Linked DNA regions of Gottschalkia purinilytica. The main gene of each other region encodes a partner of the protein of the gene in region 2 in a complex. Links are inferred from orthologs where the notes say so. Each region holds a gene or a part of one and is shown on either strand. Other genes may lie near its edges.

Region 1 (3,976 bases), on a different replicon or contig from region 2:
TGCTGCTGTTAATGTTGTTTTACCGTGGTCAACGTGTCCTATTGTTCCTATGTTTACGTGTGGCTTATTTCTTTCAAATTTTGCTTTTCCCATTTTTATTCCTCCTTACCTTTATACAAAATTAAAATTTATTTAAATTATTTATTCATTATTTTTTCAGCTATACTATTTGGAAGTGATTCATAATGATCAAATACCATTGAATACGTTCCACGACCTTGAGTATTTGAACGAAGGTCTGTTGCATATCCAAACATTTCTGAAAGTGGTACAAATGCTCTGATAATTTGAGCACCTGATCTTGATTCCATACCTTCAACTCTACCTCTTCTTGAGTTTAAGTCTCCGATAACATCTCCCATGTACTCTTCTGGTACAGTAACTTCAACTCTCATGTATGGTTCAAGAATTACTGGACTAGCTTTTTTCATACCCTCTTTAAATGCCATAGAACCGGCAATTTTAAATGCCATTTCTGAAGAGTCAACATCATGATATGAACCATCATAAAGTGTAACTCTAAAGTCTAATACTGGATATCCTGCTAATATACCATTTTGCATAGCTTCTTGGATACCATTATCAACAGCTGGAATATATTCTTTAGGAATAGCTCCTCCAGTTATCTTATTAACAAACTCATAACCTTCACCAGGTTCTCTTGGTTCCATCTTAATTTTAACATGACCATATTGTCCACGACCACCAGATTGTCTAGCATATTTAGCTTCAACATCGGCTGGCTTAGTAATTGATTCTTTATAAGCTACTTGTGGACTACCTACATTAGCTTCAACTTTGAACTCTCTTAAAAGTCTATCTACGATAATCTCTAAGTGAAGCTCACCCATACCACCAATGATTGTTTGACCAGTTTCTTGATTAGTATAAGTTCTAAAAGTAGGATCTTCTTCAGCTAATTTTGCTAAAGCTATACCCATTTTATCTTGACCAGCTTTAGTTTTTGGCTCTATAGCAACCTCAATAACTGGTTCTGGGAATTCCATTGATTCTAGTATAATTGGATGATTTTCATCACAAAGAGTATCTCCAGTAGTTGTATCTTTAAGACCTACTGCTGCTGCTATATCTCCAGAATAAACTCTTTCGATTTCTTCTCTTTTATTAGCATGCATTTGTAGTATACGACCGATTCTTTCTTTTTTACCTTTTGTTGAGTTTAATACATATGAACCTGATTCAAGAATTCCAGAATAAACTCTGAAAAAGGCTAACTTACCAACATAAGGGTCAGTCATAATTTTAAATGCTAATGCAGCAAATGGTTCTTCATCAGATGAATGTCTTTCATCTTCTTCATCTGAGTTAGGCTTAACTCCTTTTATAGATGCAACATCTGTAGGTGCTGGCATGAAGTCTATAACACCATCTAGTAATGATTGAACACCTTTGTTTTTATACGCTGATCCACAGAAAACAGGAGTTATTTGTACTGATAGTGTAGCTTTTCTTATTGCATCTTTAATTTCATCTACACTAATTTCTTCTCCTTCTAAGTACTTCATCATAAGCTCTTCATTTTGATCAGCTATAGCTTCTAATAAAGCCTCTCTATATTCTTCTGCTTCAGCTTTCATGTCTTCAGGTATTTCTACTACATCAAATTGCATTCCAAGATCATCTTTGTAAACAATAGCATTCATATTTACAAGGTCAACCATTCCAACAAAAGTATCTTCCTTACCTATAGGTAATTGAAGTGGAACAGCGTTAGTTCTTAATCTCTCTTTCATCATATCAACTGCTCTATAAAAATCAGCACCTAATATATCCATTTTGTTTACAAATGCTAAACGTGGTACTCCATATTTATCTGCTTGACGCCAAACAGTTTCTGATTGCGGCTCAACTCCACCTTTTGCACAGAAAACTGCTACTGCACCATCGAGAACACGAAGAGATCTTTCTACTTCAACAGTGAAATCCACGTGTCCTGGCGTATCTATGATATTTACTCTATGATTCTTCCATTGAGCTGTAGTAGCCGCAGAAGTTATAGTAATTCCTCTTTCTTGTTCTTGCTCCATCCAGTCCATAGTAGCTGAACCTTCATGAGTCTCACCTATCTTATGAGTTCTTCCTGTATAGAACAAAATTCTTTCGGTAGTTGTTGTTTTTCCAGCATCAATGTGAGCCATGATACCGATGTTTCTAGTTTTTTCTAGGGAAAATTCTCTAGGCACAGTATTCCTCCTTTCTTCTACTGTTTACAACACTGCATATAGGTTTTCCGCAAAATATATTTATAATCATATTTTCGACAGTATCTTTCTTATTACCATCTGTAATGTGCGAAAGCTTTATTAGCCTCTGCCATTTTATGAGTATCTTCTTTCTTTTTAACACTTGCTCCTGTATTGTTAGCAGCATCTAAAAGTTCTTTAGCTAGTTTTTGAACCATAGTTCTTTCTCCTCTTTTTCTAGAGTAGTCAACAAGCCATCTTAATCCTATAGTTTCTCTTCTATCTGGTCTTACTTCTATAGGTACTTGATAAGTTGCTCCACCAACACGTCTTGCTTTAACCTCTAATACAGGCATTATGTTATTTAAAGCTCTGTAGAATACTTCTATAGGCTCTTCTCCAGTTTGCTCTTTTACATAATCAAGTGCACCATATACTATTTTTTGAGCTTTACCTTTTTTACCATCTAACATTATTTGATTTACTAACTTAGTTATAACCTTATCTTTATAAATCGGATCAGGCATAACACTTCTTTTTGGCACATGTCCTTTTCTTGGCACGCTTCTTCCCTCCTTAACTATTCAAAGATTAGATCATAGGTACTCGACAAAACTAAGATGTCGTAGTGCACAAAATGCATATATATAAACAGTCTTTATCTGTTATTTAAATAACAGATAAAGTCACTGCATTTCTCCGCACTATTTTATAATAAATATTTATTATTTCTTAGGTTTTTTAGCACCATATTTAGATCTTGATTGCATTCTCTTATCTACACCTGCTGTATCTAAAGTTCCTCTTACAATATGGTATCTAACCCCTGGTAAGTCTTTTACTCTACCACCTCTTATAAGAACAACACTATGCTCTTGTAAGTTGTGTCCTATACCTGGGATATAAGCACTAACTTCTAACCCATTTGTAAGTCTAACTCTGGCAATTTTTCTTAAAGCTGAGTTAGGTTTTTTAGGAGTTACAGTTTTAACAGCTGTACAAACACCTCTTTTTTGTGGTGCATTTATTTTTGTAACTTTTTTCTTTAATGAGTTATAGTTAATACCTAAGTGTGCAGATTTAGACTTAGAAGTAACTTTTTCTCTTCCTTTTTTTACTAATTGGCTAATTGTTGGCATTAAAGCACCTCCCTCCAAAATTTTGCTTATTTTAGTATAGCAGCAGAAGCTGCGCTAACATCAATTCCACAGGCCTTTCCTAATTCTTTCATGCTGTCTACATATACAATCTCTATAGATTTTTCTTTACATAAGTCAACTAAGCCATTAACTACTCTAGACTCTGCATCTTTAGCAACAAATAAGACTTCTACTTCATCATTAATTATTGCTCTTTTGGCCTGTTTAGTACCTACTACCTTTTTGGCTTCTTTAAGACTCTGTAACACTATAGTTTCCTCCTACTTTAAATATCTAGAAGATTACGTGGGTAAATCCCACATAATCTTCTTTGATAACAAAAGAGTCAACCATACAAATTTACACACTAGTACATTTTATCATCAGTTGTTTATAGTGTCAACAACATCTATATCATTTAACTCATTTTCTGTTTCCTCTTCTGTCTCTGTACTTATAGCTATATCCTTGTACTTTTTCATTCCTGTACCTGCAGGTATAAGTTTACCTATAAGAACATTCTCTTTCAATCCTATTAAGTTGTCTTCTTTACCTTTTATCGCTGCTTCCGTCAACACCCTCGTAGTTTCTTGGAATGAAGCAGCTGATAAGAATGATTCAGTAGCTAATGAA
Region 2 (10,366 bases):
AATACTGCCAAAAAATAAAAGTTGGCATAAATCTTTCCTTAGTGTTAAATAAAAGCTATCACACAAGTAAAAAACACTGAGATAAGAACTATGCCAAATACAACTATAAATAGTTTAACTAAATTAAAGAAATTTATAACTACATAAATAACGCAAATTATGGTAATCTAAAATACAATTAAATCATTTATTTCTTTCAACTCTAAGTCTTAATATATAAACAATGTAAACTTAATAATAAAATAGTTAAGGATAAAACAATGGTATCAAAATAACTATAACTGACTTTTAAAATCTATTTAGTCAGAAAAAGATATATTTTGATATGTTTAGTATATTAATAATATTTTTATAAATTAAAGTTTAGTTAATAAATCTTTATATTTAACTATAACTGATAATTAAATTTTTAAAGTTATTAGTATTCTAACCTTATAATTTACAATTATATAACTTTTTTATCTCCAATTCCTATTTGGCATGTATTATCTTATTTACTATATGTCTACAATTATATCATAATTTATGTTAATTAGTACTTATGATGTAAATATAGCAAATATTATACATGAATCACATAAGAAATACTACTTCATGCATAATATATACATAATAGACTCAATATTGATATAAAAGCTCTTCATCAGATTCATCTAAAAAAGTCAAATCAATAACTTTTAAATATTGATTTTACCTTTATTTTTTAGACTATTATACTTCTTACTATGGAAAATAATAATGTAAAATTAACAATAAAGATTTTAATAGCAAAATAAAATCCCATGACTATAAGTCTCTTTTAACTTTATAGTCATGGGATAATTTTAAATTTTAGTATTGTCTTATTTTTATGATGCAGTCTCTTTATCTGATTTTTTCACTTGCTTTTTCTTTCTTTTTTCAGAAAGAACTAATGTTGGTTCTTTTTTCTGTGAGATAGTTTCTTTTGTTATGATACACTTCTCTATATCTTCACGAGATGGTATATCATACATAATATCTAACATTGATTCTTCAAGTATTCCTCTTAATCCTCTAGCTCCAGTTTTTCTTTCTATAGCCTTTTCTGCAACTACTTCTAAAGCTTCTTGATCGATCTCAAGTTCAACTTCATCCATTGCAAATAATTCTTTATATTGTTTTACTAAAGCGTTTTTAGGCTTAGTTAATATATCAACCAATGATTTTTTATCAAGTTGATTAAGAGTAACCATAACTGGAAGTCTTCCAACAAATTCTGGTATCAAACCAAATTTCAATAAATCCTCAGGTTGTAAATCTTCTAGTAATTTTCCTAAGTCTTTAATTTCTTTACTTTGAATTTCAGCTCCAAATCCTATAGACTTTTTGCCAGTTCTTCTTTGGATAATACTGTCTATTCCATCAAATGCTCCACCAACTATAAATAATACGTTAGTAGTATCTATTTGTATAAATTCTTGGTGAGGATGCTTTCTTCCTCCTTGCGGAGGAACACTAGCAACGGTTCCTTCAAGAATTTTAAGTAAAGCTTGTTGAACCCCTTCTCCACTAACATCCCTAGTTATAGAAGGATTTTCTGATTTTCTTGCTATTTTATCTATCTCATCTATATAAATTATACCTTTCTCAGCTCTTTCTACATCATAGTCAGCTGACTGAATAAGTTTTAAGAGAATATTCTCAACATCTTCTCCAACATATCCAGCTTCTGTTAAAGAAGTAGCATCAGCTATAGCAAAAGGTACATTTAATATTTTTGCTAAAGTTTGTGCAAGTAGTGTTTTTCCAGATCCAGTAGGTCCTATCATAACTATGTTACTTTTGTGTACCTCAACTTCATTATTTGAAGATTTCTTGTTTATTCTCTTGTAATGGTTATAAACTGCAACAGCTAGAGCTTTTTTAGCTTTATCTTGTTGTACTACATACTCATCTAATATCTCTTTTATTTCTGCTGGTTTTGGAAGATCTTTTAAATCTATATCTATTGCATCTTCAAATTCTTCTTCTATTATTTCTTGACATAATTCTATACACTCATCACAAATATAAACATTAGATGGACCAGCAACAAGTCTTCTCACTTGTTCTTGAGATTTTCCACAAAAAGAGCATTTAAGCTGCTTGTCATCAAATTTTGACATTGTCACACCTCGCTTACAATGTTATTTCTTAAATGTTATAACTTCATCAATTAAACCATACCCTTTAGCCTCTTCAGCAGACATGTAGTTATCTCTGTCTGTATCTTTCTCTATTTTCTCTAGAGGTTGACCTGTCCTTTCACTTAGTATCTTGTTTATTTTATGTTTCATTTTTATTATTCTTTCTGCGTGTATTCTTATGTCCTCTGCTTGCCCTCTAGTTCCCCCAAGTGGCTGATGAATCATAACTTCTGCATTTGGAAGAGCATATCTCTTTCCTTTTGTTCCAGCAGCAAGTAAGAAAGCTCCCATACTGGCAGCCATACCTATGCATATAGTTGAAACATCTGGTTTTATATATTGCATAGTATCATATATAGCAAATCCGGAAGTTATCGATCCTCCTGGACTATTTATATATATTTGTATATCTTTATCTGGATCCTCTGCTTCCAAGAACAAAAGTTGTGCTACTACTAGACTAGCAGTAACGTCATTTATTTCATCATTTATAAAGATAATTCTATCTTTTAAAAGTCTAGAATAAATATCATATGACCTTTCCCCTCTATTTGTTTGTTCAACGACTACTGGTACCAAAGCCATATTTATCCCCTCCTGAAAATTGCTTATTAGACAACTAACTTTTAAACTAATTTAGCACTATCTACTAAAAAGTCTATTGCCTTTCTTTTAATTATTCCCATTTTTATATAATCTAAATCATTTTCATCTAAGTTCTTTGTGAACTTATCTACATCTTGACCATATTGCTTAGATAATTTTTCTATCTCATTATTTAGTTCTTCTTCACTAGCTTCAATTCCTTCTTTTTTACCTATAGCTTCTATTACTAAATCACCTTTTACAAACTTTTCAGCATCTTCTTTGAATTGTGCTCTAAAATCACTAAATTCCATACCTGTTAATTCAAGATATTTTGATAGATCTAAACCTTGATAGCTTAGTCTATAACCAAATTCATTTACATTAACATCTATTTGTCTTTCAATCATAGCTTCTGGAATTTCAACTTCGCTTAATTCACAAGCTTTTTCTATAATTTTATTTTCTATTTCTACTTTTTCTTTATTTTTAGCTTGTTCTTCTAATCTTACTTTTATATCTTTTTTTAGTTCTTCTAATGTATCAAATTCACTAACATCTTTAGCTAACTCGTCATCTAACTCAGGTAATTCTTTTACTTTTATTTCATGTATTGTTACTTTAAATATAGCTTCTTTTCCTGCTAAGTTTTCAGCATGATATTCTTCTGGGAAAGTTACTTTTACTTCTACTTCCTCATCTTTGTTTTTTCCAACTAATTGTTCTTCAAATCCTGGAATAAATGCTCCTGATCCTATTTCTAGTGTTTGATTTTCAGCTGTTCCACCTTCGAATTGCTCTTCTCCTACAAACCCAGAATAATCTATAGTAAGTATATCTCCCTCTTTAACAGGTCTATCTTCTGCTTCAATTATTCTTGCATTTCTATTTTGTATTGTTTTTAATTCTTCATTAACATCTTCATCAGTAACATTATACTCAACTTTTTCTACTTCTATACCTTTATAGTCTCCTAGATTTACTTCAGGTTTAACTGTAACATCTACTACAAATACTACCGGTTTTCCTTTTTCTATAGCTTCAACATCTAAATCTGGTCTAGCAACTGGATCTAATCCGTGTTCTTTTATAGCTGCTTCGTATACTTCAGGGAATATTATATTTATAGCTTCTTCATAAAATACTCCTTCTCCATAGTTTAATTCTATAATTTTTCTTGGAGCTTTTCCCTTTCTAAATCCATGAATATTGAATTTGCCTTTGTTTTTGTTATAAGCACTTTGTACTCCTTTTTCAAAAGTTTGTGCATCTACTTCGATCTTTAGTGTAACTTGATTCTTTTCCTTTTTTTCAATTTTTGAACTCATTAAAAATTCCTCCTTAGATTTTATAAATTATCCAACAAGCTTATTCTTCTTTTAACTTATTCTTCTTTTAAAATATAATTAACGTTCATTTAGTTTATAATGGTTAAATATGACGCTACAGATAGATATATTCAAATAAAAAAGCAATTTTTAGAGTTTATAGGCTGTCCTTTATTCTAAGTACCTAAAACGTTGTTTTCATAATTAACCATTATATTATAACACAAAATTTTTTGATGTCCAATGTTGGAAATGACCGTATTTATAAATGTATTCATCTATTAAATTTGTTACTTATTAAGTATATTATACGAACCAGCATATATATGTGAATATGAAAAAAACCAATGGATAATCCATTGGTTAAATGGTGCGGAAGAGAGGACTTGAACCCCCACGCCGTATGGCACTAGATCCTAAGTCTAGCGCGTCTGCCAGTTCCGCCACTTCCGCATGAAGTATTTATTTTTTAATTGTTTTTTAAGGACAAATACTATTATATCACTTTCAAATATAATGTCAATACTTTTTTAAAGTTTTTTTATAAAATTTGCATTTCTCCTCCATACTCTATTCCTGCACAATTACCTACACCTTTAAATATAGTTTCATTTATTTTATTATTAAATAATTCCACAGTTATTTTTCCATTTAAACTTTCATCAACTAATGGTATCATATTACCATCTTTAGGACCTTTACATTGTATGAATTCATATTTATTACTATAAGTCATAACATTTAAATTCAAGCGACCTTTCGTGAAAACTATATTTACATCATTATCTTTTTTTATAATTTTCATCTTACTTCTATTTATAGTTGTGAATTTATAAAACTTATCTTCAACCATAATTGATACTAAAAATCCACTAAAAGTAGTACATATAAAAGGAACTCTTCCTATTGAACATGTAAATGCTACTCTCTTGTTATCAAATGAATTAGATTGTATCCATATCCAAGATTTAGGAAATGATCTTCCCCAATTTTTTTCTATATAGACTTTTCCTCCTGTAAAGTCTATATAATCTCCATTTATGTTTAAACCTCCAATAATATTTCCGTCGATACAACAGACATGACTATAGCACTCCATAAAAGTAAGGTAATTATAAAATCCCATGCTTCCAGGATTAACTATAGAATCTGGCCACTTCTTAACATTTTCAAATTTGATATTACCACTAATATTATCTTTTTCATTATTAATATTAAGACTTATACCACTAAGTGAAAAATTATTATCTTCTATAGCTATAGAAAATTTATCTTTTTTGAATTTAAAACTACTACTATTAAATTTAATATAGTTGTATTTCACTTTTTTACCATCTAAAACCTGAATAAAAGAATGATTGAATTTTAAGCTATTTCCTTTAGCTATTCCTGGTATGAAGGCAAATACATTATCACAGTTTTTATCTACTATTTTAAAATACCATCCTTCAAAAAAATTCTTTTTTCTATTTACACCATGATAAAGATCCGGATTTCTTATTTCTTTAAACATATTTCCTCCTTGACTTTATGATTATACTAATAATCATATTATTTACCAAGTAAGCAAATAAAAATCTCCCTTTATGTATACATAAAGGGAGAAGCTAAATTCTATCGCATTTAAATCTATATTATAACTAGCGTAAATATAAAATATCTTATCTATTAATCGATTATTTTATAAAGCTCCTTCAGCTTCAAGTACTAAGCTAGCCATTAGTTCTTTTACACTGACTATTTTATCAATACGATGAGCATTGCTACCTGCAAACACTAACCCCTCTTCAACATCTCCTTTGACAGAATCAATCAAGGCTTTTGAAATACAATAAGGGGTATTTTTAGGATCACAAGGTCTTAAACAATCATAACATTTCTTAACTGCTATATTACCTTTTTCTAATTTTTGTGTCAGATTATTATATATAGCTCTTCCTGGCATTCCAACTGGACTCTTCACCAGTCCTACTTCACTTGCACTTGCTTTAACATATGCTTGTTTAAAATTTATATGGGCATCACATTCTTCTGTGGCTACAAATCTAGTAGCCATTTGTACTCCTGAAGCGCCTAGTTTAATATACTTAGCTATATCAAATCCATCATATATTCCTCCTGCAGCAATAACAGGAATAGGTTTATTATATTTTTCCTCATAAGGTTTTAATGCAACTATAACATCCTTTACTATTTTTTCTAGTTTAGTAGCTGATTTGCCATTTATTTCCTCTTTGGAAAATCCTAGGTGTCCTCCGGCTTCTGGTCCTTCTACTATTACCATATCTGGTATATAATCAAATTTTCTATCCCACATCTTAGATATCAAAGCCGCTGCTTTACCAGAAGATACTATAGGTGCTAGCTTTGTTTTAGTTTCTTTTATCATTTCTGGTAAATCCATAGGTAATCCTGCTCCTGAAACAATTAAATCTATCTTTTCTTCTATTGCTGTCTTAACCATATCCTTATAGTTTTTTATAGCAACCATAAGATTAACTCCCAAAATACCATTTGGGCTTAGTTCTCTAGCTTTTCTAATATGAGCTCTAAGGGCCCTTATGTTAGCCGCATAACTATTAGTTTCAAAATCAGATTCTTCATATCCAATTTGTACTCCTGATATAACTCCTATTCCACCTTCATTAGCTACAGATGAAGCTAATTTGGATAATGAGACGCCTATCCCCATAGCTCCTTGTACTATTGGAACTTTTGCAACTAAGTCTCCCAACTTTAAAGGAGGTAACTTCATAGCATCTACTCCTAACTTTTTGAATTTTAAAAATATTTTAAGTAAAGTATATATGTCAATTTAAGTTCAGTCAACATATTCTTGAAATAGTTTTAATAGTAAATAACTTACATAAACTAAAAACCTACAAGACATGTCTTGTAGGTTTTATTTAAGTAAAATTATCTTCTAAATCCTCTATTGTTTTGTTGTTTTCTTGCTTTTCTACAATCTGGACATCTTTGAGGTTCATTTTCAAAACCTTTTTCTTTATAGAAAGCTTGTTCTCCTTCAGTGAATATGAATTCTTTACTACAATCTTTACAAACTATTGTTTTATCTGCCATTTCAACATTCCTCCTTTTTTATTTAAATAAGATTTAAAATAGATATACATTGCTTACCAAAAAAGTAGGAATGTTTTTAATCTTCTTAAATCTTAGTAGAAATGACTTAAAAATTTTATCTCCTGTCTAGTATGACACTATTGTAGGAATATTGCAATGATAATTTTATCTGTACCTAGAATTTTTTTTATTTTTCACAAGAGTTTTCTTTCCAAAACTTATCTATTAAATGTTCAGCATGATATGGACTTTTTATAGTTACATTATGAGTCCATTCATTTGGAAAAAGACTTCTATACTTGCTTTGTGAAAATCTATCATCGATAAGTATAATTATTCCTTTGTCTCTTTCTGATCTTATAACCCTTCCTGCACCCTGAAGAACTTTATTCATACCAGGATACATATAAGCATATTCATATCCCATGTTATTCTTAGAGTTAAAATATTCTCTTATAATATTTCTTTCAAGACAAATTTGTGGTAATCCTACCCCTATTATTATTGATCCTATAAGTTTATTACCTTTTAAGTCTATTCCTTCTGAAAATATCCCTCCTAATACTACAAATGCTACAAGTTCATTTTTAGGATTTTCTTCAAACATATTTATAAAATCTTCTTTTTCATTTTCTTTCATATTAAAGTCTTGATAAACACAGTTTATACTTGGATATTTTTCTGTAAATCTCATATATACTTCTTTCATATACTTATAAGAAGGAAAAAATACAAAATAGTTCCCTAGTTTTTGAGATATAATTAGTTTTATATATTCTATTATAATATCGTAAGTTTTATCTCTATCTGTATACCTTGTTGAAATATTATTTACTATAGCTATACATAAATTATCTTTTGCAAAAGGCGAAGCAAGCTTAATAGTATAGTCCTCATCATTTCCTCCTAATATATATCTAAAGTATTTTAACGGAGTAAGAGTTGCCGAAAATAAAATTGTACTTCTTACTTTTTTCATCGTTTCTTCTAATAGGCAAGAAGGATCCAAACAAAATAACTTTATTCTAACATCTCTATCTTCTTTTTCTCCATAGGTTACAAATTTATCATCGTATAGTTCAGATATTCTTAAAAATGACATTACTTCGAAATATAACTCTAAAAGTTCCTTATGTCCGTCTTCTTGTTCATTATTTATGATCCATTCCTCTGCCCTTATTATAAACATTCTTAGTAATGGATATAACTCTAATTCTTCTTCTGAATCTATAAAATATCCTTTATCTTCACATTTTTTTCTTGTTTGATTCATAAAAGAGTTAATTTTTGAAAGAGATTTATATATATTTAAATCAATATTTTTGAAAATATTTCTCATTTCTAAAAATTTCTTCTTATTTAATTCTGCCGAAAACATATCTCTAGCTCTGTCTACTAGATTATGACACTCATCTATTAAAAAAGTATAACCCTCAGATTCTTCTTCGAAAAATCTCTTTAAGCTAGCTCTAGGATCGAAAGCATAGTTATAGTCACATATAATACAATCAGTCCACAAGCTTAAATCTAGAGAAAATTCAAAAGGACAAACTTTATATTTTCTAGCATATATTTCTACGATATCTCTAGTTATTATATTCTCACTTTTTAAAACATCAAGTACTGCTTCATTTACTCTATTAAAATGTCCCTTAGCATACTCACAATTTTCTGGGTTACAGATAGTTTCATCTTTAAAACATATTTTTTCTTTAGCTGTAAGAGTTATTGTTTTTATATATAGCCCTTTTTTCGTCATTACATTAAATGCTTCCTCTGCTACTTGTCTAGCTATAGTTTTTGCAGTTAAATAGAATATTTTAGATGTTATCCCTTCACCTATGGCTTTCACAGTAGGAAATATAGTAGATATGGTTTTTCCTATTCCAGTAGGTGCTTGTACAAATAATTTCTTTTTATCTAATATAGTCTTGTAAACTGAAATTGCTAATTCTCTTTGTCCTTTTCTATAGCTCTCAAAAGGAAATGTTAAAGCCCTTATAGACTCATCTCTCTTCTTTGATATTTCATTAGTTAAATTAGCCCAAACCACATATTTATCTACTAAATCATAAAAAAACAATTCTAATTCATCTATTTTAAACTCTTTTTCAAGATATTTTACTTCCTCTGTATCTATATTAAAGTAGGTTAACTGTATTGATATCTCTTTTAAATTATTTTGTCTTCCATATATGTATCCGTAACATTTAGCTTGTGCCCAATGAAGAGAGTTATAATTTTCATCTATACTTTCTAAAGGTCTAGTAGTCGACTTTATTTCATCTATCAATACCTTATCATCTATATGAACTATGCCGTCTGCTCTTCCTTCTACAATAAAAACAAATCCTCCATATTCCAATGCGTATGACAAGTGAACTTCAGATTTATAGTTTTCACCAGCATTTTTTTGTACTTTCTGATGAGCTTTAGTTCCTTCTAATGCTCTATTTGCACTCATAAATCTTACATTCAAATCTCCAGAACGAAGAACAAATTCCACTAAATTTCTAACAGATATTTTTATAGTATTTTCACTTAGCATATAAACCAACCTTTTTTATTTACTATCATTTTAATTTTCATAGTTTCTTACAAAAGAAAGTTTAAAGTTTTTACTTTAATTTTTTTATTATAGTTAATATAAGTATATATTAAAGTTATAATTTAGACTTGCTGCTTATTTTCTAAGTAAGTATTATAGACTAATATTATCATAATATAGAATTTAGATAAGTAGATTTAATATGTTAAGAATTTCATTTTACTTGTACTACCTTTTATATAATAAATTTTTAAAGTGATTTACTACTAGCTATATTTCTATTTAACAGTTTTAAACAAGAAGTCGATTATTTCTAAAATATCTGATAAATTACCTGAAGTTGGTTGATACTCCATATTTCATATAAATTATAATATAGCATTCATAAGAGCATCTAAAACTGAATATATGAAACTATCATAAGATATACTTTAAGATGTAAATATTATATTAAAGAATTCTTAGATGAAACTTATATTTAAACTTATTTTAAAATAAACAAACAGTTTCATATATAAAACTAGGACTTCATAGAAATCTATGAAGTCCTAGTTTTACTAGTAAATCTATATAACCATATTAACAATATTCCAAATAAAATTATCGATGTAACAGGACTATTTGCTATTCTAGGTATCAAACTACTACCTATTCCTATATTAATGCCAAGTGCTGCA

Evidence for each region.
Region 1: the proteins of tig (region 2) and rpsG are in contact, whole or in part, in a crystal structure (PDB 3GTY), measured with the Thermotoga maritima proteins. The link is inferred for Gottschalkia purinilytica from one-to-one orthologs. Residues at the interface, in WP_004081061.1 of Thermotoga maritima: Glu122, Val124, Val129, Leu130, Tyr133, Glu188, Gly259, Ile262, Tyr263, Glu266, Ser270, Glu273, Gln274, Glu277, Arg308, Gln311, Ile312, Ser315, Tyr316, Glu325, Arg329, Arg336, Leu363, Phe366, Trp367, Arg373, Leu377, Arg381, Leu384, Glu387; in WP_004081843.1 of Thermotoga maritima: Lys34, Lys52, Lys55, Glu59, Arg62, Gln63, Glu66, Asn67, Lys69, Val71, Arg95, Ala109, Lys110, Lys111, Gly112, Arg113, Pro114, Glu117, Glu121, Ile124, Ala125, Tyr127, Asn128, Asn129, Thr130, Gly131, Lys135, Asp139, Arg142, Met143.

What each region holds. Positions count from the first base shown.
Region 1 is NZ_LGSS01000010.1:81,634-85,609, reverse strand. What follows is about bases 1,033-3,976. They hold rpsG (30S ribosomal protein S7), read right to left. Parts: upstream 2,768-3,976; coding sequence 2,297-2,767; downstream 1,033-2,296. Other genes in these bases: rpoC (DNA-directed RNA polymerase subunit beta'), read right to left, coding at 3,727-3,976; CLPU_RS10725 (ribosomal L7Ae/L30e/S12e/Gadd45 family protein), read right to left, coding at 3,370-3,612; rpsL (30S ribosomal protein S12), read right to left, coding at 2,930-3,343; fusA (elongation factor G), read right to left, coding at 1,033-2,204. Also shown: tuf (elongation factor Tu), read right to left, coding at 1-93; more of fusA, read right to left, coding at 138-1,032.
Region 2 is NZ_LGSS01000011.1:24,976-35,341, reverse strand. What follows is about bases 1,918-4,705. They hold tig (trigger factor), read right to left. Parts: upstream 4,061-4,705; coding sequence 2,774-4,060; downstream 1,918-2,773. Other genes in these bases: CLPU_RS11300 (tocopherol cyclase family protein), read right to left, coding at 4,602-4,705; clpP (ATP-dependent Clp endopeptidase proteolytic subunit ClpP), read right to left, coding at 2,148-2,732; clpX (ATP-dependent Clp protease ATP-binding subunit ClpX), read right to left, coding at 1,918-2,126. Also shown: more of clpX, read right to left, coding at 849-1,917; more of CLPU_RS11300, read right to left, coding at 4,706-5,573; CLPU_RS11295 (NAD(P)H-dependent flavin oxidoreductase), read right to left, coding at 5,742-6,815; CLPU_RS11290 (zinc-ribbon domain-containing protein), read right to left, coding at 6,977-7,141; CLPU_RS11285 (ATP-dependent DNA helicase), read right to left, coding at 7,329-9,689; CLPU_RS11280 (OPT family oligopeptide transporter), read right to left, coding at 10,228-10,366. UniProt on the Bacillus subtilis protein: Involved in protein export. Acts as a chaperone by maintaining the newly synthesized protein in an open conformation. Functions as a peptidyl-prolyl cis-trans isomerase.